Regions from separate parts of the Comamonas aquatica genome, predicted to be linked through region 2. Evidence: predicted binding sites of a transcription regulator. Region 2 holds the regulator's gene; the other holds the start of a gene.
What was found. The regulator sigma-54, encoded in region 2, starts transcription at its own class of promoters, with help from an activator protein. The targets are predictions, from matches to a motif close to TGGCANGNAANCTGCTTT.
Positions count from the first base shown of each region.

Region 1 (3,408 bases), 720 kb from region 2:
CTCGTCCCAGACCCAGAAGCCGATGCCCACGCCGCCGGTCAGCATCTCGGCCGCCACGATCACCAGCCAGGCTGTGCCCACGGCCAGGCGCACGCCGGTCAGCAGGTAGGGCAGCACGGCCGGGAACAGGATGGTGGTGGCGATCTTCCACTCCGACAGGTTCAGCACCCGTGCCACGTTCATGTAGTCCTGGGGTACGCGTTGCACGCCGACGGCGGTGTTGATCACCATGGGCCAGATGGAGCAGATGAAGATGGTCCAGATGGCGGCCGGGTTGGCCCCCTTGAACACCAGCAGGCCGATGGGCAGCCAGGCCAGGGGCGAGACCGGACGCAGCAGGCTGATCAGCGGGTTGACCATGCGCGACAGGAAGCTGAAGCGCCCGATCACAAAGCCCAGCGGGATGCCGACCAGCGCCGCCAGGCCAAAGCCCAGGGCCACGCGCTGCAGCGAGGCCAGCACGTTCCAGCCCACGCCCTGGTCGTTGGGGCCGTTGCGGTAGAAGGGATCGCTGAAGACCTCGACGGCCTGGGCCCAGGTGGCCTGCGGGCCGGGGATGGACTGGCCGGTGCTGCTGGCCACCACGGACCACAGGCCGATCAGCAGCGCCAGGCCCAGGGCCGGTGGCAAGGCCCAGGCCAGCAGGGCCTCCAGCCGCCTGCGCGCGCCGGGCCGGGCGGGTGCGGCGGCGGTGGGTGTCAAGGGTTTTTCGGCTTTGGACAAGGTACTGCCTGCGCTGGTAGCTATGGATTTGGGGGGGGTGTGCGGGGCGTCGCCGGGGGCGGAACGCTCATGCGGGGAGTGGAAGACGGCGCTGACCATGGGGGTTCTCCGTTAGCGTGGTGGCCTCAGGCCTTGATCTTGAAACTGTCGGCGTACTGGGCGGGGTTCTTGCCATCCCACACCACACCGTCCATGAGCTTGCTGCTGCGCATCGCGTCCTTGGGCACGGCCACCTTGAGCTGGCTGGCCGCCTGGGTGTACAGGTCGATGCGGTTGATCTGCTTGGCCACGGCCAGGTAGTCGGGGTGGCTCTTGAGCAGGCCCCAGCGCTTGTGCTGCGTCAGGAACCACATGCCATCGCTCAGGTAGGGGAAGTTCACCGCCCCGTCGTTGAAGAACTTCATGTGGTGGGGGTCGTCCCAGGTCTTGCCCAGGCCGTTCTGGTAACGGCCCAGGATGCGCTGGTTGATGGCGTCCACACTGGTGTTGATGTAGGACTTCTGGGCCACGGTCTCGGCCATCTTCAGCTTGTTTTGCAGGCTGGCATCGATCCAGCGGCTGGCTTCCAGAATCGCCATGATCACGGCACGGCAGGTGTTGGGGTACTTCTGCGCGAACTCGCCGGTGGCGCCCAGCACCTTCTCGGGGTGGTCTTTCCAGATGTCCTGGGTGGTGTTGGCCGTGATGCCGATGCCATCCATGATGGCGCGGTGGTTCCAGGGTTCGCCCACACAGAAGCCGTCCATGTTGCCCACGCGCATGTTGGCCACCATCTGTGGCGGCGGCACGGTGATCAGCTTGGCGCCCGACAGCGGGTTGATGCCGGCGGCCGCCAGCCAGTAGTGCATCCACATGGCATGGGTGCCTGTGGGGAAGGTGCCGGCAAAGGTGTAGTCGCGCGGGTTCTGGGCCATGGCCTTGGCCAGGCTGGGGCCGTCCACGGCGCCCTTGTCGGCCAGGGCCTTGGACAGGGTGATGGCCTGGCCATTCTGGTTCAGGCCCATGAGCACGGCCATGTCCTTCTTGGGGCCTCCCACGCCCAGGTGCAGGCCGTAGACCAGACCGTAGAGCACATGGGCAAAGTCCAGCTCGCCATTGACCAGCTTGTCACGCACGCCGGCCCAGCTGGCTTCCTTGCTGGGGGTGATCTTCACGCCGTACTTCTGATCCAGGCCCAGTACCGAGGCCATGACCACGCTGGCGCAGTCGGTCAGCGGGATGAAGCCGATCCGGACCTCTTTCTTTTCCGGAGTGTCGGAGCCGGCGGCCCAGACGCCGCCATGGCCCAGCTGGGTGAACAGGGCGGTGCCTGCCGCGGCCCCTGCGGTCTGGCGCAGGAACTGGCGGCGCGAGGCCTGGGGATCGGCGGGGCGGTGTGGGGCGTGCTGTGCCATGGAGGGCTCCTTCAATGCGTGGGCAAAATCGAAAGATGGTCCCGCTAAGCACAACGGCGTCCCGATCCTTCCTGCAGGCAGGGGGATGGGGACGCCGTTGTCCATAGGGGGGAATGGGTGGATCCCTGACCGCCTTTGGCCGAGATTCGCCAAGCAAGAAGCAGAAACTGTGCCAGCTGCCACCGACCCTGGATGTCCCAGGCAGGGCGGCCCGGTGCAGCCCATGCGGTTGCTGCAATGCAGCAAAGTGGTGCCGAAGCAGCCTGCTTTTGGTGCGTGGCCGCCCGCATGCCCCGCGTGTGCGGGGGGCAGGCGCTGCCGGGCTCAGCCGGCGTGGCCGGGCAGGGGCAGCAGGTCGGCCATGGCCAGCATGGCCTCGGCCACGTCGATGAGGCGGCGGTTCTGGTTCATCGCCGTCTGGCGCAGCAGCTTGTGGGCCTCGGCCTCGCTCATGCCGCGGTGGGTCATCAGCAGGCCCTTGGCGCGCTCCACGGTCTTGCGTTCGGTCAGCGCCGTGCGCACGGTCTCCAGCTCATGGTGCATGGCCTGCAGGCGCAGCGACTGCTCCTGCACCAGGGCCATCACGGACTGGCCCAGTTGGGGGGCGTAGTCGGTGCCGGGGCGCAGCACCAGGTTGGTGTTGGAGGTGTTGAAGAAGTCCGGCAGGGCCCCGGCCGCGTCGCTGGCGCTGTGCAGCATGCTTTGTGGGTGGGCCAGGGCCGCCTGGGCAGCCTGCAGCTGGGTGTGACAATGCTGCAGCAGCTCGTCGGCCAGCGTGGTCTCGATCTCGTACATGGTGTCCATGCGCAAGGTGCAGGCGTCAAACCAGATCTCGCCCAGCTCCATGTCCAGCGGGGCGTCGGCGGGCGAGGTGCAGCCGATGCGGCGCAGCCGCTCGATGGTGGTCAGGTGGGGGCTGTGCATGCAGGCGGCCTGCCACAGGGCCAGCGGGGTGGCGGGGGCGCATTCGGCAAAGACCTGCAGGCAGCGCTCCTGTGAGTCGATCAGGTGCAGCCAGTGCTGCTGGCGGGTGGCGGTGCTGGTGCCGCTGCTGAAGACCGTGGCACCGGTGGCGCGTTCCTGGCCGGCCAGCTCCTTGCCCTGCATGAAGTGCAGCATGGCAATCAGCAGGCGCGAGATGTCGGGGTGGGTGGCGCTGTCGGCGGCCTCGAAGACCACGGCCAGCAGGCCGGCGATCAGGCGGATGTAGGCCTGGGTGGCGGCATCGGGGCTGAGGTCCAGCGCGGCGATGCGGGCACGCAGCGCCGGCAGCGCATCCAGCCCCTGCAGC
Region 1 is NZ_CP072916.1:2,595,776-2,599,183, reverse strand. It holds gene ntrB (nitrate ABC transporter permease) at 1-822, opposite strand, end outside; gene KAQ61_RS12275 (CmpA/NrtA family ABC transporter substrate-binding protein) at 849-2,117, opposite strand; gene KAQ61_RS12270 (nitrate regulatory protein) at 2,442-3,408, opposite strand, start outside.
Region 1: KAQ61_RS12275 (CmpA/NrtA family ABC transporter substrate-binding protein) is a predicted target of sigma-54. The motif match lies at 2,275-2,292, and genes of this name have one in related genera.

Region 2 (3,408 bases):
TGCGGGGGCTTCTGGCGTGGCGCATGCCGAGCGTGCCGACCGCGACAAGCCCATGAACATCGAAGCCGATGCCTTGCGCCACGACGAGCTCAAGCAGACCAGCGTGTTCACCGGCAATGTGGTGATGACCAAAGGCTCCATCGTGCTGCGCGGCGCGCAGCTGGACGTGCGCCAGGACGGCGAAGGCTACCAGCACGGCATGGTCAAGGCCGAAGCCGGCAAGCGCGCTTTCTTCCGCCAGAAACGCGACACGGCGCCCGGCGCCCCCGAAGAGTTTGTCGAGGGCGAGGCCGAGGTCATTGAGTACAACGGCCGCACCGACGATGTGAAGCTGATCCGCCGCGGCCAGTTGCGCCGCTACACCGGCGGCAAGCTCAGCGACGACATCATGGGCAGCGTCATTACCTACAACAACCTGACCGATGTGTTCACGGTCGACGGCGAAAAGCGCAGCAACCTGCCTTCGTCGGCACCCGCAGGCTCGGGCGGCCGCGTGCGCGCCATCCTGGCGCCCAAGTCCACGCCGGGCAGCAGCCCCGCGCCGGCACCGGCCCAGCCCTTGCAGCCGTCGGGTGGTCTGAACTCCCAAGGACAGTGATGGCAGAAGATTCTCGTGACACGCGTGCCACCAGCAAGCTGGAGGCGCGCCACCTGGCCAAGACCTATGGCAGCCGCAAGGTGGTCAAGGACGTGTCCATGACGGTGCAAAAGGGCGAGGTGGTGGGCCTGCTCGGCCCCAACGGCGCGGGCAAGACCACCTCGTTCTACATGATCGTGGGTCTGGTGCGCTGCGATGGCGGCGACATCCTGATCGACGGCCAGTCCGTGGGCAACATGCCCATCCACCAGCGCTCGCGCCTGGGGCTGTCCTACCTGCCGCAGGAAGCCTCGATCTTTCGCAAGCTGAATGTCGAGGACAACGTGCGCGCCGTGCTGGAGCTGCAGACGGATGCGGCCGGCCAGCCCCTGAGTGCCGCTGCCATCGAGCAGCAACTGACCAGCCTGCTGCAGGAGCTGCGCGTCGAGCACCTGCGCAAGTCGCCGTCGCTGGCGCTGTCCGGCGGCGAGCGCCGCCGCGTGGAGATCGCGCGCGCCCTGGCCTCCAACCCGCGCTTCATCCTGCTGGACGAGCCCTTCGCCGGCATCGATCCGATCGCCGTGATCGAGATCCAGCGCATCATCGGCTTCCTCAAGGAACGCGGCATCGGTGTGCTGATTACCGATCACAACGTGCGCGAAACACTGGGTATCTGTGACCACGCCTTCATCATCAGCGATGGCACAGTACTCGCCCAGGGCACACCCGAGGAGATCGTCGAGAACCCGGATGTGCGCCGGGTCTACCTGGGCGAGCACTTCCGCATGTAGTCTGGCCCGGCAGCGTCGGCAATCACAAGAAAGTTCGAGGGGGTACAGCGTTGAAGCCAGGTTTGTCACTGCGGGTCTCACAGCATCTGGCGCTCACGCCGCAGTTGCAGCAATCCATCCGGCTGTTGCAGCTATCCACCCTGGAGTTGTCCCAGGAAGTCGAGCAAATGCTCGACGACAACCCGTTTCTGGAGCTGGCCTCGGACGACGCCCCGCGCGAGGAGTTCGGCCTGCAGGCCGCGGACGAGCCCGCCCAGCACGAGGGCGGCTCGGTCGACGAAACACCATATTCCATAGCAGACAGCGCAGGTGCCGCAAGCGCTGAAGGCCAAAAAGACCAGGAATCCGCGGCGCCCGACAGCGACGTGCCCAGCGACTGGGAGGGCGACGGCAGCGTCGACATCGCGCACGACGACAGCGAATGGGGCGGCGACGCCCCGGCGCGCGGCAACCGCAATGACGACGAGGATGCCCCCACGGCCCTGGACCTGGCGGGCGCGCACGAGTCGCTGACCGATTTCCTGCACCAGCAGGCGCTGTCGCTGCGCCTGTCCGAGATCGACCGCTATGCGCTGCGTTTCCTGATCGAAAACCTCAACGACGATGGCTACCTCGAGGACCCGCTGCAGGCGTTGGCTGAGGGCCTGGCCGGCACCGACGATCTGGAGCAGCTGGACGAGCTGGTGCACCGCTTCACCGTGGCCCTGCGCCTGCTGCAGTCGCTGGAGCCCGTGGGCGTGGGCGCCCGCGACCTGGCCGAATGCCTGCGCCTGCAGCTGCTGCACCTGCACCGCGAGGATCCGCAGGACGAGATGCTGGGGGTGGCGCTGCAGGTCTGCGCCCAGCCGCTGGAAATGCTGGCGCGGCGCGATGTGCGCAAGCTGATGCAGGCCTGCGGCCTGCCCGAGGCCAAGGTGCGCGCCGCGCTGGGCGTCATCGCTCGGCTGGAGCCCAAGCCGGGGCGGCGCTTCACCGATGTCGAGCGCCACATCATCGTGCCCGACGTGATCGTCAAGAAAACAGCGCGCAAGGGGGGGGATGGCCTGGCGCAGTTCAGCGTGCAGCTGAACCCGGACGTGATGCCGCGCCTGCGCGTGCACGACGTGTACGCCAACGCCCTGCGCAGCCACAAGGGCAGCGACGGGCACGCCGGCCTGCAGCAGCGGCTGCAGGAGGCGCGCTGGTTCATCAAGAACGTGCAGCAGCGCTTCGACACCATCCTGCGCGTGTCCAAGGCCATCGTCGACCGGCAGAAGAACTTTTTCGTGCACGGCGAGCTGGCCATGCGCCCGCTGGTGCTGCGCGACATTGCCGACGAACTGGGCCTGCACGAATCGACCATCAGCCGCGTGACCACGGCCAAGTACATGGCCACGCCGCACGGCACCTACGAGCTGAAGTTCTTCTTCGGCTCGGGCCTGGGCACGGAGACCGGGGGCAACGCCTCCAGCACGGCGGTGCGCGCGCTGATCAAGCAGTTCGTCGCGGCCGAGAGCCCGAAGAAACCGCTGTCCGACAGCCAGATCGCGGACATGCTCAAGGAGCAGGGCATCGAGTGCGCGCGCCGCACCGTGGCCAAGTACCGCGAGGCCTTGAAGATCGCCCCGGCCAACCTGCGCAAGGCGCTGTAGACGCGTTCCGGTCCGGTGGGGGCAGCCGGTGGGACAGCACCGACACAGCGGCCAATCATCAAAAAGAGAGCTGCTGGCGCTCCATACACAAAGGGTTCAGATGGAAAACCATCTGAACCCTTTTATGCAAGCGCGCGAGCAGCTCTCTTTTTAAAACCCCGCGGGCCCGCGCTGCGCGTGCCCGGCGGTGTGTCAGCGCAGGGCCAGGGCCTGCGTGGCGGGCGCGTGGTCCAGCTTGAAGCCGCCGACCACCTCGGCCAGCTGGTGCGCCTGCTGCTGCAACGACTGCGCGGCGGCGGTGGCCTGTTCGACCAGGGCGGCGTTCTGCTGCGTGCCCTGGTCCATCTGGCTGACGGCGCCGTTGATCTCGCCGATGCCGTTGCTCTGCTCCTGGCTGGCGTGGCTGATC
Region 2 is NZ_CP072916.1:3,311,022-3,314,429, reverse strand. It holds gene lptA (lipopolysaccharide transport periplasmic protein LptA) at 1-598, shown strand, start outside; gene lptB (LPS export ABC transporter ATP-binding protein) at 598-1,368, shown strand; gene KAQ61_RS15625 (RNA polymerase factor sigma-54) at 1,419-2,999, shown strand; gene KAQ61_RS15620 (methyl-accepting chemotaxis protein) at 3,192-3,408, opposite strand, start outside.